One region of the Priestia sp. JV24 genome, then DNA from elsewhere that is predicted to be linked to it. Evidence: riboswitches for the same ligand, from Rfam matches in the RefSeq annotation. Region 1 holds a riboswitch; each other region holds the start of a gene.
The links. A riboswitch is a leader RNA that binds a small molecule or an ion and turns the genes downstream of it on or off. The one in region 1 is predicted to bind cyclic di-GMP.
Positions count from the first base shown of each region.

Region 2: it holds a riboswitch for cyclic di-GMP, as region 1 does, so the genes downstream of both, sinI (DNA-binding anti-repressor SinI) here and OK414_RS27605 (anti-repressor SinI family protein) in region 1, are expected to answer to the same signal.
Region 3: it holds a riboswitch for cyclic di-GMP, as region 1 does, so the genes downstream of both, OK414_RS05355 (glycosyltransferase family 2 protein) here and OK414_RS27605 (anti-repressor SinI family protein) in region 1, are expected to answer to the same signal.

Region 1 is NZ_JAPCIN010000032.1:3,649-9,686, forward strand. It holds gene istA (IS21 family transposase) at 1-1,393, opposite strand, end outside; gene OK414_RS27590 (metalloregulator ArsR/SmtB family transcription factor) at 1,522-1,860, shown strand; gene OK414_RS27595 (recombinase family protein) at 2,234-2,824, shown strand; gene OK414_RS27600 (anti-repressor SinI family protein) at 2,991-3,134, shown strand; gene OK414_RS27605 (anti-repressor SinI family protein) at 3,163-3,291, opposite strand; cyclic di-GMP riboswitch class I at 3,314-3,398, opposite strand; gene OK414_RS27610 (pirin family protein) at 3,834-4,595, shown strand; gene OK414_RS27615 (MarR family winged helix-turn-helix transcriptional regulator) at 4,636-5,088, shown strand; gene OK414_RS27620 (DoxX family protein) at 5,118-5,471, shown strand; gene OK414_RS27625 (Hsp20/alpha crystallin family protein) at 5,812-6,038, shown strand, end outside.
Region 2 is NZ_JAPCIN010000011.1:51,165-57,202, forward strand. It holds gene OK414_RS05400 (DUF969 domain-containing protein) at 1-199, opposite strand, end outside; gene OK414_RS05405 (HPP family protein) at 392-949, opposite strand; gene OK414_RS05410 (histidinol-phosphatase HisJ family protein) at 1,182-1,973, shown strand; gene OK414_RS05415 (SMI1/KNR4 family protein) at 1,939-2,412, shown strand; gene sinI (DNA-binding anti-repressor SinI) at 2,459-2,581, opposite strand; cyclic di-GMP riboswitch class I at 2,602-2,688, opposite strand; gene OK414_RS05425 (helix-turn-helix domain-containing protein) at 2,809-3,144, opposite strand; partial or broken gene OK414_RS05430 (phospho-sugar mutase) at 3,355-5,066, shown strand; gene OK414_RS05435 (SpoIID/LytB domain-containing protein) at 5,228-6,038, shown strand, end outside.
Region 3 is NZ_JAPCIN010000011.1:38,921-44,958, reverse strand. It holds gene OK414_RS05360 (APC family permease) at 1-1,244, opposite strand, end outside; cyclic di-GMP riboswitch class I at 1,778-1,863, shown strand; gene OK414_RS05355 (glycosyltransferase family 2 protein) at 1,887-3,389, shown strand; gene OK414_RS05350 (EAL domain-containing protein) at 3,425-5,863, opposite strand.

The DNA of each region.
Region 1 (6,038 bases):
GTTCTTGAATACTTTTTTCTATCTGTTCGATAGTAATTCCAGACTTAATAAAGTGGATTAACTCTATAAAATCCTTAGGGTGAGTGGTATAGTAAGAGTAGTATATTTTCTTTAATTTTGGATTTGCCTGTTGTAATGCTGTGCTATCAGCTAATGCACCAGGCTTTTTTTGTAGGGTATACAAATAATGTTCAAGGTGTAAGCTCCATTCATGATTTCCAGTTTGTCGTGGGTGTAGAGCGATTCTCTTTTCCCGATAAAAACATTGAATATGATCGCTATAAATTTTGATCCGAATCATCTCTCCAACTAGGTGGTCCGGTACAGAGTAGTAGTTTTGATCAACGATGACAGTTGAATACTTAGTAACACGTCCATTTATCACTCGTGCTGCATCAAAAGGCGGGGGCGCTACTAATAAATACTTCTTTTCTTCTTTTATTAAGTCGTTTGGCGTCAAACGGGATGATGAGTTCTTCTCTTTGTGATTGAGTTTCAAGCAAATTTCATGTAAATAGTGATTTGCTTTTTCTAATGTGTCAAAGGTATCTTGAAAGGCAAATGCTTTTCTTCTAATCATCTCTACACTTCGCTCTACATGTCCTTTTTCATTTCCACTTGCTGTATTACAGAAACGGTAATGAAATGAATAATAAAGCGAAAGCTTTATCAGCGCCTCGGTAGGTTCTCTTTCTGTGCCAATAAATCTCTTTACGGCTACTTTCATATTGTCATAGACCATGGTGTGAAATACACCGCCAATATCTTTAAAGAACAACGAATGAGCTTCTTGAAAACATTCCGTTTTTTGTTTTGTAAATAAATAAGCCATTCTAAAGTTACTATAAGCTGACGTAAACGTGGCCATTTGTAAGGCCTGTTTTCTGCCATTAATCATTAATTTGACTTCTCCCCAGTCAAATTCGCAAACCTCTCCAGGCGCGTAAGCTCCTTTAATAAATGCTTCTTTTTTTGTTTTTTCCATTGCTCTTATCGTGCGAAGAACTGTGCTATAACTAATGGTAAATCCTTCGGATTCTAAGGATTCATGAATATCAACAGCTTTTTTTATTTGCTTCCTTAACCCCTGTTTCTTTTTCTGCACATTTTCTTCTAGATGCATTTGAATACGATGTAAAATCTCTTTAGATAGCTTTCTTTTCTTGGAATCACGTTTCTTGTATCTTGGGGCCTCTACAATTTCTTGAATAAGTTCACCAGTATCCGCATTTTTATCTTCACTCAGTAATTTGTTCTTCCTCGTCTCATACTCACGAATATACTTTCCTACTGTTTCTCGGTTAACGCCTACTAAGCTGGCAATCTTTCTCTGAGAATAACCTTCTCGTACGTGCAGTAATATAATCTCCTGTTTCTTTTTCAGCGTAATCATCTCCCCAAATTCCCCCATGAACCTACAAAATAGTCTGCATGGGTTTATTATAAACTGGCCGGATTTTCAATGACTATGCTGGCTTAGTTTTAGAGTACTAAATACAGTTTGGATATAAGGAGGAAATTATGGCAAAAGACCGTTGCTATATTTATTGTTATAACGAAGAAAAATTTAATCGTATTAAGTCTTCTATAGATGTTGAGAAAGCTCAAGGTTTAGCAGATGAAACAAGATTGAAGATTGTCCTTGCTTTGTATAAGGGAGAAGAATTATGTGTTTGTGACGTAGCTAATATTGCCGGGTCTATAGTAGCAACGGCTTCTCATCATTTGAGACTTCTTCGTAATATGGGAATTGCAAGCTACCATAAAGAAGGAAAACTAGCTTTTTATTCTTTGAATGATGAACATATTAAGCAGTTGATTCAAGTCCTGTTTACTAAGAAGGAAGAAATTACGATTTAAGCTTTTCTTACTATATGAGGAGTTGGAAGAAATGGCACACAAACATGAACAAGATGAAAAAACAATAATTTGTTTAAGACAAAGTAAATATCCTACAACATATAAAAAGAATTGGGGGAACTTCTGCTGGAGCTATTACAGCTTTAGGTTTAGAATACAACGTTAACTTGTAACTATACATTTTATGTTGCGTATTTTTCACCCGATAAATTACGTGGAACTTATCAATTAATGTAAAAAATGAATGTTCCGTTGGTTATCTAACTATCAATAAGGTATGCCTAAATGATAGTTGAGGAGAGGGTTGATTTTACTGTATAATTTAACTATCATATAGTCTTGTCTTTTGATTATCCACTTTAGGAGGAATTTTATGATTTTTGGATATGCACGTGTTTCTGCTTTTGATCAAAATTTGGATTCTCAAATCGAACAATTAAGAGAGGCAAAAGTAGATCGTATTGTTCAGGAAAAAGTATCAGGAATACAAAACCACAAAGAAGAACTAAATCAACTGCTTAATCAATTAATTAAGGGTGACACCCTCGTCGTTACAAGAATGGATCGTCTAGGAAGAAACACCAAACAACTATTAGAGCTAATTGAAGAACTAGATGAACATGGTATTCATTTAGTAATATTAAATTTGGGAATTGATACAAGAACTCCTTCGGGGAAATTTATCCTAACCGTTATGTCTGCATTTAGTGAGCTTGATCGAACCATGATTAAGGAAAAGCAGCAAGCTGGAATTGCCATTGCAAAAAGAAAAGGTATATATAAAGGAAAGAAACAGAAATTTACGTTAAAGCATGATGGAGTAAGGCATGCTATCGAACTACATGAAACCACTAATAAGCCTGTAAAGGAAATCTGTAAAATCACAAATATAAGTGAAGCTACTTTTTATCGTCGGTGGAGAGAATATCAGAAACTAAAAAATGCGGTGTCTACGGGAGAATAGTAGAAAGAATTTTATTTTTCACTACATAAACAGCTATCTATAGTCGATTAAAGTAAAGAGGATTAACTATTTAGTTGTAATATAGTGGATGGTCACTATAAAATAGAATATTAAGCTTAAAACAAACGGTAAATGATAAAAAGTATTTATGTAAGGAGGTACTATGATGAAAAAGTCTATAGCAGTTCTGTCAGAAGAGTGGATGAAACTAGTAAAAGATGCAATGAATTCAAATGTGAGTAAAGAAGAATTTAAACAGTTTCTAGAAGCAAAATCTCAAGATAACACGGTAACAAAAAACATTAGATAGCGTGCCTATCTAATGTTTTTTATTATCACTAGGTTTGTTTATTATCTAAGAATGCTTTTACTTCTTTAACCGATAACCCTACTTCCTTAGCCTCTTGGATAAGTCTAATCCATTCTTGGTCTAAATGTGACGTTATTACTTCTTTTTTACTGTCCATAAACATAAATTCCTCCAGATTTTCAGGAGGCTCAGCTGTCATAGTCAATTGACTTTAGACCTGTAGCTTTGCGTCCTAGCTTTTCAACTAGTTTGCCTTTATCTGAATGTGTATATTTATATAAAATATTACTACATAATGGATGTCGAAGTATGCCGAAATGAGTATTCCTATAATTATTTTCTGAATTAAACAACTATTTCTAACTCCAAAAATAATGCTGAGAGTTATCAGCTAGGAAGAGACGTAAACCAAGCGTACAATAAGGCCTTGTATTTTTAATAAGTCTAACAAGGCTTGTTTTTTAGATTAAATAGAGGTTTTATCATTCGTTTTTTTACCGTATAAAAAGGTGTGCTTTTTGACAGTAGACACTCCATCAAAAATAGGGAATATTTTTGTTGACACGGATTTATCCTACTGTTAGGGTAAATGCGATAATTTCAAAAACAGCTAATAATCATACCATTATATTTGTTAATATTTTTGAAATGTTAGGTTTCAATTTTAATTCATTCATTTAACTTATAGGAGGAACAATAATGGAAGTCAAAATCATTCATACAAGTGAACAGGCAAAAGGTGAATTTGATGGTGGCAAGATTATAGAACAAAAACCCATTGGGTTTTCTGGTGAAGGATCTGTTATCAGTCGACTTGGTCCTTTATTCTACTGGGCATGGGGGCAAGCAAAAGGAGCAGGTGGAATTGGCGAACACCCTCATCAAGGGTTTGAAGTTTTAACCTATATCCTGTCAGGTAAAGGTTTTCATAAAGATTCACTAGGAAACCAAAGCGAGGTTGACGCTGGAGGTGTACAACTTATGCAAACAGGGTCAGGCATGTGGCATGCTGAAGGATCAGATGGCCCTGCAGAAATGTTTCAAATATGGCTTGAACCATATTTAAATGATGCAATCAAGCGTACACCAAACTATTCAAAATATAAAAACGAGGAATTTCCTGTCATTCAAGGAGAGGGTGTAACCATTAAAACTATACTTGGAACTGATTCGCCAATTAATCTGATAACAGATGCCTTTATGTACGATATAGAAATTTCTAATAGCTCAAGTTATCAGCTTACACTTACTCCAAATCGAACCATTGCAGGACTAGCTATAAGAGGTGATGGAGGCAAGATTGTGCAGCAAGAGCTCTCTTTTGATAAAAAAGATTTTATTATTATTCAATCTGAGAAAACTGAAACCATTACAATCAAGCCTAAGGGAGATAGTCTTCGCATTGTGTTTATAGAAATTCCAACTCAAGTCGAGTATCCATTGTATCCAAAAGATAGATAGTTTCTGTTTTTGATTCCAACTTCAAAGAGGTGTAAATTGCATGGATTATAAACAAGAGAAGAGCCAATTAGATTTAAGGCTATTTCGAATCTGGATGAAAGCAAATAAGGCTGTATTTGAAAATATTCGGAAGGATATAGAAAGTTATAGTATCAGCCCTGAAAATTTTATGGTACTTGAATTGCTTTATAACAAAGGTGCTCATCCTATTCAAAAAATCAGTGAAACGCTATCTATTCCAAGTGGAAGCATTACTTACGTCGTGAATAAGCTTGAAAAGCAGGGACTTGTAGAAAGAAAACCAAATCCAAACGATAAGAGGGCGTTTAATGTCACTTTGACTGAAAACGGAGAAGTTTTGTTTAGTGAAATGTTTGCCCAGCACGTTACAACAATCTCAGAAAATTTTTCATTTGTAAGCAATGAAGAGAAAGAACAACTGGTAGGTTTATTAAAGAAAATAGGAATTGGTGCACAAAGTTTACAAAAATAAAAGACAAAGATTAAGAGGAGAAATGATAAATGAAATGGGTTTTACGTATTATTCAAGGATTACTTGTAGTTGGCTTTTTCGCTTTTGGTACAATGAAACTTACAGGAAATCCTATGCAAGTTCACACATTTGAAGGTTTTGGTTATCCATTAGGATTGATGTATTTTGTAGGTATTTGTGAAATTGTAGGGGCTATTGGACTTTTGGTTGGTTTCTGGAAGTCAAGAATTGCTTTATTAGCTTCTGGGGGACTTACTTTACTGATGGCTGGCGCTGTATTTTCACATTTTAAAGCTGGTCAAGGTATAAATGTAATGATGCCTGCCTTAATCTTCTTTGCCCTAAGTCTCTTTGTTTTGATTAGAATAAGGAAAGTTGAATAATAAATATGAAACAGACATATTTATTGTTGTAATTAAACGTATAGTTACAGTTGCAAAATGGTTAAAAAAGCGAATCAATACTAAAAATAGAGCTAATCGACAATGTTCGATTAGCTTTTTTTATCATGGGGAAATTAGCCCTTATTTAAGAATGGAGCGTGTTTATAGAGTAACAAAAAAATCTAATTTCTTAATTTTATGCTGAGAAATTGAACTTTTCAATAGTTTTCTTAACGTTGTAAATATGCGTTTTGCTGGCGGTACCCCTACATGAACTTGAATAACTTCTCTAAACAGGAGCCATACTAATCTCATGCTAAGAAAGAAGGAGGATGTATCAATGGCACTTGTACCATATGATCCATTTAGACAACTATCTAATATGAGAAAAGATTTTGAACGCTTCTTTTCTGATTTCCCTTCCACTCTGGGGACAGAAACAAATTTTGGAGAAATTCGAGTAGATGTCCATGAAACAGAGAATGAAGTTGTGGTTACTTGTGATATTCCAGGGCTGCAAAGTAAAGAAGATGTCAATATTACAGTGGAAAACAATACACTAAGTAT
Region 2 (6,038 bases), on a different contig from region 1:
AGATAGGAAGAGTAAGTAAAATAGCCATAGACATATAGCGGTTATCTACAAAAAACTGGCCGAACATCGTGATTACTTCATGCAGTGACAAGCCTGATACAAGGCCCGTTACGATGCCTGCAACAGTAACCACAAGCAGCGTGTTTAAACGAAATAAAAAGCCCACTGCCACTAGCAAAACCCCAATTAATTTCAACATAAAAAAATCCCCCTCCAGTATGTATAAATCGTGCTGCAAATTCACCTCCATTGCTTTTCTAAAAAAACAAAGACGTCTTGAGTATAAACAATTCTGAAAATTAAAACAAGATATTTAAGGCATAAAATAGTTTGATTAGTGAAATAAGTGAAAAAGAAAAAAGCTTTGGAATTTTATATTCCAAAGCTTTTTCTAAACCCAATACCTGGGATACTGCCGGTCTTGAAATAAATTATTATACACGGTAGAAATCAGTACAACCACACATGCACAAATCATAATAATACCTAAATAACCCCATCCGGCTTGAGTATTAATTGCAACAATCGCGCTAGCTGCAGCGGGAGGATGAACGGTTTTGGTAAGAATCATTAAAATAAGAACAAAGGCAAGCACAATCGCGATAGTGATTAGACTTCGATGAAATAAACTCCAGATAATAAGTGCGGAAACCGTTGCGAGCAAGTGCCCTCCAAGCACGTGACGCGGCTGTGATAAAGGACCTTTATGAGCACCAAAGACAAGCACGCAGCTTGCGCCAATCGGAGCAAGCGCCATTGGATAACCAAGCGCTAGTGCAATCGCGCTGCTGATAATAATCGCAATTAAGCCTCCGATAGAAGAAACAACTGCATCTCTATAATTGATTTTTGGTTCTTCTTTTAGTTCTCCTTTCATCTTTTTCGCATAAGAGCTTAAGTAAGACAGAAAGGGGCTTTTTGTTTGAGAGAAACTTTTTTCAATTTGCATTTCTTCTTTCCTTTCTCTTTTGTAAGTAAAAGTTGTTTGTCAAGTTGTATGTCAGAACATCTGCTATATTAAGTTAGTTTATAAGAAAACAAGGATTACTGGAAGAGGAAAAATGTCTTTTTTTATTGGAAATACTTTTTATGAACAAAAAAAGGTGGGATAAGCGGTAGAAGTGTCTCTATGTGCAGTAAGAGTAAGAGAGATGTATAATAAACCTAGAGGTGACTAAATTATGTATCTAGTAGACTACCATCATCACACAAACAATTCATTTGACTCACAGGCAGTCATGAAAGAAGTGTGCGAGCAGGCTTTGAAAAACGGCATAAACGAAATTTGTTTTACCGAGCACTTTTCATTAAATCCATTAGCGCCAACGTATGGTCATATGGATTTTGATAAATATGAACGAGAACTAGCGGAATGCAGAGATCAGTTTCAAAATCAGCTAGTGATTAAAAAAGGAATTGAAATTTGTGAGCCGCACTATTTAAAAGAGAAGTATCAAGAAACGATGAAGCAAGAGAGCTTTGATTTTATTTTAGGGTCTGTTCATAACATTAATAATATCAAGCTTCGTAAACATTTGGAGCTGAATGACAAAGAAGCGATTTACCGCGCTTATTTTAACGAAATGTATAAGCTAGTAAGCGAAGCGGATATTGATGTCTTGGCTCATTTAGATTTAATGAAGCGTTATGCGTTTGAACAATACGGCATTTACGACTTTCATCAATTCAAAGATATTCTTGGGGAAATCTTAAAAAAAGCAATTGAGCGTAATATCGGAATTGAAATTAACACTTCAGGTATGAGAGGGAAGCTGGGCGAAGCGCTGCCGGCACTGGAAGTTGTTGGACTGTACCGTGATTTAGGCGGAGAAATCTTAACGATTGGCTCTGATTCACACTTCGCCGAAACGGTAGGAGCACATATGAAAGAAGCGGTTGAAATGGCAAAACAGTGCGGGTTTAAGGAGATTTATACGTTTGATCAGCGTAAGGCAAAAGGAATTCGCATTTAATATGAGCGTATTTCACTTTCTTCATAACGAAAAGCATAAATTTTATCCGTTAGAAGCAAAAGAGATAGAAGCCGCGGAGCAAAGGTTAGGAACAAAATTCCCAGCAGAGCTCCGTCAATTTTATTTGGAAATAGGATATGGCTTTGCAAATAGGAATGAAACAACTGCTTTTCAGCGAATTATAGATCCAGACAGCGCAGTAGACTTGCATTTACATGAAGACTTTTACGAGCATGATCCTGATTTAGATATGTATGATGAAAGAGAAGGCTTTATTTTCTTTGAAGTCGTAGAAGGATTGTATTTTGAAGTGAGGTGGGGCACAGAGGCTGCTTCGCCAGTGTACTTCATGGATACACGTATCTCAGACTCTCTTCAAGCGTTTTTTGAGCAGCTCGATAACAACGCCCATTTCTATGAGAAAATGTTAGAAGAATAAGGATAACTGGAAAAAGCACGCTCAAACAAGAGTGTGCTTTTAAAATTCACTTCCGCTTAAACTCCGATAAAAATTTCCGGACTTCTTCTGCGGTAAGTCCGAGTGTGCGAGCTACTTCCATAAGACTTACCCACTCTTGATCGATTGACAGTACATTTTCTTTTTTCATTACGATTCATCCGCCCTTTGCCAGGGAACCCAGCCATCATAGCCGAAAGCGGCCTTAGACCTGAAGCTTTGCGTCACTATTTTTCAATAGTTTTGCCCTTATCTGGATAATTTGTAATATTCATTTCATTATATATTTCAAAGTTATTTTACAAGAAAATAGTTGTCTAGTATGTCGAAATGAGTCGGTTGTCACAAAAAAATCGAAAAATTAGTTAATTAAGGATGCTAGTTCTTTTTACGGAACTTCAAATAACACTGAAATTCAATAAAATCTTCTCGTGTCATGCCATCTTGGATTGCTTGTTCAATTAATTGAAGCCATTCTTTGTTAAGATTTGGCTTTAGAGGCACTGTTTCAATGCTAATCTCTGGCTCAATTAAATAATCAATGGTTGTATGCAGAGAAGAAGCAATTTTATCAAGCATTTTTAAGGAAGGATTACTGTTAAGGCCTTTTTCTAAATGACATAAATATGATTTTGAAATATGAGCTTTTTCAGCCAAGCGAGTCATTGAATATCCTTTTTGTAACCGCAAATTCTTAATTTTTTCTCCTATCACTTCAGTTCATCCTCTTCTCATCGTTTTGTTCATTATAACGTATAATAAACTTCTTTGTGTAGGTTTAATTTTAAATTATGTTCTTTATAAAGAACTATAAACAAACATAAAATAACCGTTTCGCTATATAGTATATAACTAAATTCATAGAGAGTTCATATAAACCATTTACAATAAAAGTAAGAAAAACATAAGACGGGAGAGATGAACATGACATGGAAAACTGAATGGACGAAATGGAGTATGCACAGCGAGTTATCAAGTAAATTAAAAAAACAAATGAATGAATGATCGAAAGTGAACGAGAAGATGCCTTTTATAAACAGCTCGAATTTGGCACATGCGGAACGAGAGTCGAGCTCGGTGCGGGACTCAATCGTATGAATATCTACACCGTTCGAAAAGTCACGGCTGGACTTGCTAAATACATCGAAGAAAACGGTACAGAAGCCAAAAAACGAGGAGTCGTGATTGCTTATGATTCCCGCCATGGCTCGGCAGAATTTGCTTTAGAAGCAGCCAAAATGCTGGGAGCGCACGGAATTAAAAGCTATGTATTTCAAGAGCTGCGGCCAACGCCAGAATTATCATTTGCTGTCCGTTATCTTCGCGCTTACGCTGGAATTATGATTACAGCGAGCCATAACCCTTTAGAATACAACGGCTATAAAGTATACGGAGAAGACGGATCACAGCTTCCTCCTGCAGCGGCTGATGTGATCGTCACGCATATGAATGAAATTGAAAACGAACTGCTGCTGGAAATAAAAGATGAACGTGAACTTTTGAGTCAAAATCTAGTAAGCTATATCGGAGAAAATTTGGATCAAGTGTATTTGGATTATGTAAAAGGTCTTCAGCTAAACAAAGATGTGGCTAACCTACATATTGTTTATACGCCGCTTCATGGTACGGGACAAACGCTAATGCCGCAAGCACTTCAAAACACCGGGTTTCAGCACATCACAATTGTGGACGAGCAAAGAAACCCAGATCCTCACTTTTCAACCGTTGCATCTCCTAACCCGGAAGAAGCTCAGGCTTTTCAGCTGGCAATTAAATATGGAAAAGAAACAGGTGCGGATTTACTGCTTGCTACAGATTCAGACGCTGACCGGTTAGGAGTGGCTGTAAGAAATAACGATGGTCAATACATTTTGCTGACAGGAAATCAAACGGGTGCTTTATTGCTGTATTATATGCTGTCACAGAAACAAGAAAAAGGGATACTTCCAGATAACAGTGTGATGCTTAAAACAATTGTGACATCAGAATTAGGACGTGCAATCGCAGAAGATTACGGTGTACAAACAGTCGATACGCTCACTGGTTTTAAATACATTGCTGAAAAAATTGATGAGTATAAAAAGAAAGGAACAAAAACATTTCAATTTGGCTACGAAGAAAGCTACGGTTATTTAATCGGTGACTTTGTTCGCGATAAAGATGCCGTGCAGGCAGCGGTGATGATTGCTGAAGCAGCTGCTTATTACAAGCAGAAAAGAATGACTCTTTATGATGGACTAATAGAGCTTTACGAAAAATACGGCTACTACAAAGAGTCTCTCACGTCTTTCACTTTAAAAGGAAAAGACGGAGCTGAACAAATCAGCCATATTATGAACAGATTCCGTGAGCACCCTCTGACAGAAATAGCAGATGTAGCAGTCGAGAAAATAGAAGACTATCAAAGCGGAAAAAGAACTAACTTGCTTACCGCTCAGCAAGAAAGGATGAACTTGCCTTCATCCAACGTACTGAAATTTTGGCTGCAAGACGGCTCTTGGTTTGCCATTCGTCCGTCCGGCACAGAGCCAAAAGTGAAGTTTTATTTTGGGGTGAAGAAAGGAATGTATCCGGAGAGCGAAGAGCGGTTGAAAGAAGTGAAAACAAGTGTTATGAATACAGTGAAAGAGATATAGCTTAATACAAAAAAGCATTGATACATATCAATGCTTTTTTCATTTAGTCCTGCTCAAAGAAATATTTTAAACGAAATTTGCTAAAAAGATTGGAAATTGTCGAAAGTCTGCCGATATAACGAAGGAAAACAGAAAATTAGACAAGGAGACAAGTAGACAGAATGAAAAAGATTTTACCTGTTTTACTGATGCTAAGTTTACTGATCGTGTTATATAGTGCTGCAGTAGTGTCTGTACAGGCAGCCGAAACAGAGCCAACGGTATCGGTGAAATTAAAAAATTATTTAGGCAATCAATCTAGTATTAAAATTAAACCATCGCAATCCTATACGATTGCAGACAGCAAAGTAACGCTTCAAGCTAATACAGAGTATGAAGTAAAAGTAGCGGGGAGCAAAGTCAACTTACTGCATAACCAAGAAGTGCTTGGTGAATTCGATAGTTTCACTGCTAAACCTTCTACATATGAAGCCTTCCTTTCTATTAATAACCGAAACTACTTAGGGAACGTACAGTTTACCAATGAAAGCAGTAAATACGTCAGACCCATCAATACAATTCCAATGGAAGACTATTTAAAAGGCGTTGTTCCAAAAGAAGTGTATACGTCTTGGCATAGTAACGCATTAAAATCTCAGGCTGTTGCGGCGAGAACATACGCATTAAGCTATGCAAGTAGCACCATTGATGATACGACGAAGTATCAAGTATATGGAGGATATGAATGGTATAACAGCACCAACAGCGCGGTCGATGAAACGTTCGGAAAAGTATTAAAGTACAACGGTGCGTTGATTAACGCTGTGTTTTCTTCAAGTAATGGTGGGATCATTGAATCCGACTATAATGCATGGCAACAAGCTTCTCATTCTTACTTTCAAGTGAAAACTGATCCGTATGACCCTCAAACAAAGTGGTCATTAACAATTCACAAACAGCAAATTGACCTATCTGCAAAAGATTTGAAAAACC
Region 3 (6,038 bases), on a different contig from region 1:
GAAATAGATTTTATATCTAAGCTTGTCCATAGCCAAATTGTAAAGCCTGCTCCAATAATGGGACTGATTAAATAACGGCATGTGCCTTTAACATCTCTTTGTTTTCCGCGGAGATAATAGTGAAAGATAACAGAGATATTTACAAATGTAAATGCAATTAGCGCTCCAAAATTGATAAAGGAAGCAGCTGTAACGACGTCCATTGCAAGTGCACTTAATGAAAGTACTCCAATAAAAATAACGTTTCGCGATGGTGTTTTATATTTGGGATGTATATATGCAAACAGTCTTTTAGGCAGCATTGATTCTCTGCCCATTGCATAAAGCAGCCGCGAAGCACTGGCGTGTGAAGAAATTCCTGATGCAATCGTTGAAGTAATAATTCCGGCAAGAAAGACGGATGAGAAGAGTGTTCCTCCAATATAAGCTGCTATTTCAAACGAAGCTGAATCTACAACTTTAAATGAATGGTAGTTTGGGTAAACAAGCTGGGTAATGTACGAAACGAGTATAAAAAGTATTCCTCCTATAAATGCTACAAGAAAAATAGCCTTTGGTACATTTTTCTTTGGATCAACTGTTTCTTCAGAAAGTGTAGTCACAGCATCAAACCCAAGGAAAGATAAACAAAGAATTGAAGCTCCTGCAAGAACAAAAGAAAAAGAATCCTCTGAGCCGAAAAGCTGTAAAGAAGAAAAGAACAAAAGATCACTTTCTCCTTCTATCATTTTCTTAATCGATAAGATAACAAATAGAGCTGTTACAAGAAATTGAAAAAGAACAAGTATTCCGTTCACTTTTGCTGTCATTTGAATACCAAACACGTTTATACAAGTGATGATAACAATAAAAAGTAGAATCCAAAGAGACGATGGAATAGATGGAAACGCAGCTGATAAAAAAGTTCCCGCCAACAAAAAATTAATCATTGGTAAAAAAAGATAATCTAAAAGCACAGACCAGCCGACAAGAAATCCTAGGTGAGGACTTATAGTTTTTTGAGTATACGTATAGGCAGAGCCTGATAAAGGATATTCTTTAGCCATATGTCCGTAGCTGTATGCGGTAAATAGCATCGCTACAAGAGCAAGGACATATGCCATAGAAACCATGCCATGTGTAGTTTGAGCTACAACTCCATATGTAGTAAAAACCGTCATTGGAGCCATATATGCAAGACCTAAAATGACGAGTGATCGAAGCGTTAGCGTACGAACAAATGTAGCACTTGGCTTACTTTCCATCCTGTTTCCTCCATTCAACTAATATAATTCTCGTACACGCCCCCTTCTATTTTGATGCACATAAATGAATGACTATCATTCATTTATGTTTAATGTAATAAAAATTCATAAACAGCAACAAGAATAATGAATGACTATCATTCATTATTCTTCTATTATAATCGATAACTTTTTCTTTGTCTTCACTTTTGTCAGAATTTTTAACATATTACACTTAACTATATATTCCGTTTTATAACCTCCAAAGGCTATCATTTATCACCAATCACCCTCACACCACGTCTATTAACAATTCTATAGAGCTAATAGCTTAGCATCAATTACGGCCTTCCGCTTTGCCACTCTAATGAACATAAATAAAACTGTGTACATCATTAACAGCTTTCCTATTTTACTTTTATCGAATTTTGTCGAATCTTTTTTAGGGTAATTCAACCTATTTTTATGGTAAAATTTAAAAAAGATATTCGTTATATAGTATCATTATGTGTATTTTGTTCTTTAAAAGGAACGAAGATAGTAAACTTAACTTGTTCAGTTAAAGGCAAACCAGTCGAAAGGCTGGGACGCAAAACTTCAGGTCTAAGGTCTTTAGGACTAGGATAGCTGGGTTTCCTGATATATCAGGGGGTAAAGGAAAACATGAACAATCAGCGTGTCGTTACTGGAAGTATTGGAGCTTCGTATATGAGGCCGCGCATTGTGGCATTCATTCCGGCGCACAATGAAGAGAAATCAATTCGCGACTGCTTGGCGGGGTTAGGCGATCAGCTTCTTCCGAATAACGTGGAGCTCGATGTATTTGTGATTGCAGATAACTGTACGGACCGTACAAAAGAAAAAGCGGAGCTGGCCGGAGATGAATTTGATTTAAATGTAAAAGTACTGGTCACTGAAGGCAATAAACAACGAAAAGTCGGCGCATTAAATACGGCTTGGAAAAAGATATATGGAGATACGCTGGATTTATATAATACGACGCTGACGAAATATCAGCAGCTGTATAAAGAGTCGATTAAAGCGATTTTAGGGATGGATGCAGACAGCCGCTTGGCTCCAAAAGCACTCATTAATTTATGGGAAGATTTGATGACGTCGCGAAACATCGGCGGCGTGATGGCAAAATATACGATGAGAATGCCTAAAAAGAAAAGCTCGCTTTCAAAAGATGATGTGCACTATGAGGAAAAGCTCGCAAGCGGCGAGTACGGCGGACCGATAGCCCGGTGGTGGACGCATCAACAGAAACAGGATATGGCAAGCTGGCTGCTGGATCTTCAGTATCACGGCGGAAGCACGTACGTACTCGGCGGTCAGGCTACGCTGTTTCGCCCTGAAGCGCTTCAAAATATAGTGGAAGAAAATAAACTTGACGGTCCTTGGCAAAATGACAGCGACGTTGAAGATATGCTGCTGACGTGGCAGCTGCAAAAATCCAATTGGAAAACGTTAATCAGTCCAGGCGCTCGCTGCTTTGTGGACTCGATGAGAAGCTATCACACGTATCGTGAACAGCGTAATAAATGGAAGTCCGGGACCGTTGATTTACTGACAAACGGAAACTTGGACGTCAGAACCAAGCATAAAGGAAAGCTTTGGCGTTCACAGATTAAAACGCTGTGTGATTTACTTATTCGCCTGCTGTTTATTTTATTGTTATCTGCTGCGCTTGCGACCGATCAATTTTACTGGTCGTGGCTTTGGGTCATTCCAATCGCGTTAGCTTCTGTGTTAAATATTATGCTCGCTGTCAAAACGCCGATGCACAGGCCGATTGATGTAATACTGGCCGGTCTTTTGATTAGTCCGGAGATTTATTTATGGGTGAATTTAATTACGTTTGGTCAAGTATGGATGGAAAGGCTTGCCGCTAATAAAAAAGACGGCTGGGCGAATCAATACAACGCAGAAAACGGGAAAACGCGGAGTAAATTAGGGCAAGGGATTTTAACAGGCTTTGCGTTTACAGGCATGATTGTTGTCCTGTGTATTTATTTCCGTGACTACTTAACGAGTCCTTCTGTACAGCAAGCCATTTATCCGTACTTAATGAACGGGTGGATCTTGCTGACGTATTTAACAATCTATCAGTCTCTTTATATGTTTTACCAAATTTGGACGCTTCGAAAACCTATTCAAGCGTAAAAAAAAGTGATGTCTCCGTGGAGACATCACTTTTTTTATAGAAATCGTTTCTTTAAATAGTCGGCGATTTTTTGAGGCGCAGCCGGCTTACTGACAATATAGCCTTGGATAAAGGAACATTCATGCTTTTGTAAAAAGGCTAGCTGTTCTTTTGTTTCAACGCCTTCTGCGATCACTTTCATGTTAAGAGCATGAGCTAAGTACAAAATGCTTTTTGTAATCGCCTGCTGCTTTCCTTTATCGGTCGCGTGTTGAATAAACGTTTTATCGATTTTAAGCGTATTAAATTCGAAGTCTTTTAAATGTGATAACGAAGAAAAGCCGGTGCCAAAATCATCTAAAGCAAACGTTACGCCGATTTTCTTTAATTCGTCCATGACTTTTTTTACGTGTTCTTCATACTGAATAATAGAGCTTTCCGTTACTTCAAATTCTATAAATGAAGGGTCGATATTGTAATGAGCTAACGTTTGTTGAACGTGCTCTACAAATCCTCGTTTCAGCAAATGTTTAGACGAGACGTTAATTGAAACGGGCACGGTTTGTAATCCTTTATTCTTCCACTGCTGCAGCTGCTTGCACACATGATCAATTACCCAGTCGCCGAGTTCAATAATTAAATGAGTTTCTTCCGCTAATGGAATAAAGTCTTCAGGTGATACGCGTCCCCACTCCGGATGATTCCAGCGAATTAATGCTTCGATACTATCAATCTCTCTGCTGTTTGTATGAACCTTTGGCTGATATTCAATAAAAAATTCATTTTGAAGAAGTGCGTTGCGCAGTCCTTTTTCCAGATGATAGCTTTTATACGTCTCGCTGTCCATTAACGGCGAATACAGCTGCCAGTCGCTTCGCCCGATTTCTTTTGCACGGCGCATAGCAAGGTTGGCATTCGTTAATAAGGTTTTCACATCTTCACCGTCATGCGGGTAGATGCTGATTCCTATACTGGCCGTGACGTACAGTGAAAAGTCATCAATGGTAATTTCTTTTTCGATTTCTTGAAAAAGTGCTGCAGCTAGCTTTTGACATTCATTGATATGTGCAAGAGATAAAAAACAAATCGCAAGCTCGTCTTCTCCTACTCTAGCTAGCATTACATCTGGCGTTACGAACTTTTTTAACCGACTGGCAATATGCTGCAGCAGGCGATCGCCTATGTCGTAGCCTAATGTGTCGTTAATATGTTTGAAGCGATTCAGTCCTAGATAAAAGACCGCTAATGAATTTTTCTCTTTTTTCATTTGTCGAATGAAATTTTTTAATTCTTTTTCAAACTTTCTTCGATTCGGTAAGTTTGTTACATGATCATGAGTCGCAAGATATTCAACTTGATCCATGTACTTTTTTTCTGCGGTGATATCTTCAATAATGCCGTCTATGCGTACTAGCTTACCGTTCTCATCAAGTGTTGGAATGCATCGATCTTTTACCCACTTCATCTCTCCTGTTTTTGTATAAATCCGATACTGCTGGCGAATCGTTTTTCCTTTTTGCAGCTGATGCTGCGCTTTTTCCACAGCTGGTTTATCGTCAGGGTGAATAAAGCTTTCCCATAGATCTCTATCTTCTAAAAATTTAATCGCATCTTCTCCGTAAATGTTGCTAACACCGTTTGAACATACAATCATTTTATTGCGCTGCACATCAACGGACCATATTCCTGCATCCAGATTATTATAAATCGTTTGAAACTGCTGTTCTTTTTGCTTTAATTCATTCGTAATCACTTTCGATTCGGTAATATCATGAACTACGCCAATCAGCTGTATGACGTTTCCTTGCTCATCTACTAGTGCATCCGCTTGCTCAAACACCGTACGTTCTTCACCGCTCGGCCGCATTAGCGCGTATTCAATTTTATAGCTTTCTCCCGTTGAAAGTGCCTCTGCAACTGCTTTTTCTAACCTTTTTTGATCACACTCGTTGATAAATTGAAGAACGTCTTTAAAAGAAGGAGTAAAGAGCTGATGAGGTTTTAGTCCGTAAATATTATGCAGCTGAGGCGACCAATAGCTTTTATCTTCCATCACGTCATAATACCAGCTTCCTACATTCGCAAGCTTTTGTTCCATTTTCAAATGCGTTTCTAATTGAGAAATGTGATTGGAGCGCTCCTGTTCTTTTGAATCATCTCGGCATACGGCATAAACACCCGCTACTTGCTCATTTACGATAATAGGAATAAGCGTAATATATAAATGAAGTTCTTTTTTTGTTTTGTGATTGATTGTCGTTGAAAAATGAACTTTTTCCCCTTTTAAAGCACGTTGAAAAAGCTCTTGTGCCTGCTGTTGTTTCGACTTATGTATAACAGCTGTCAGCTGCTGGCTTTTTTGTTTGTGCTCGTTTCCTGTTAGCTTGAAGGCTGCTTCGTTGCTAAACATGATATCCCCTTCACAGTTGATAAAAAAAATACCTTCACTGTATTCTTTTAAAAGCTGTGTATTCAAACGATCAAGATGTTTCATGATTATGATCGACTGCTCCTTCTCCGTATTTTTATCTAGCAAGGTCTCATGCTGCCTCCTTTTATCTATTTCTTCTATACTAGTAGAATAAGTTACATTTGACATATATTTTACCCTACTTTCCCCAAATGAGGAACATCTCAGGTAAAGATAGCCGAAAAGGTTTTTAAAGTCT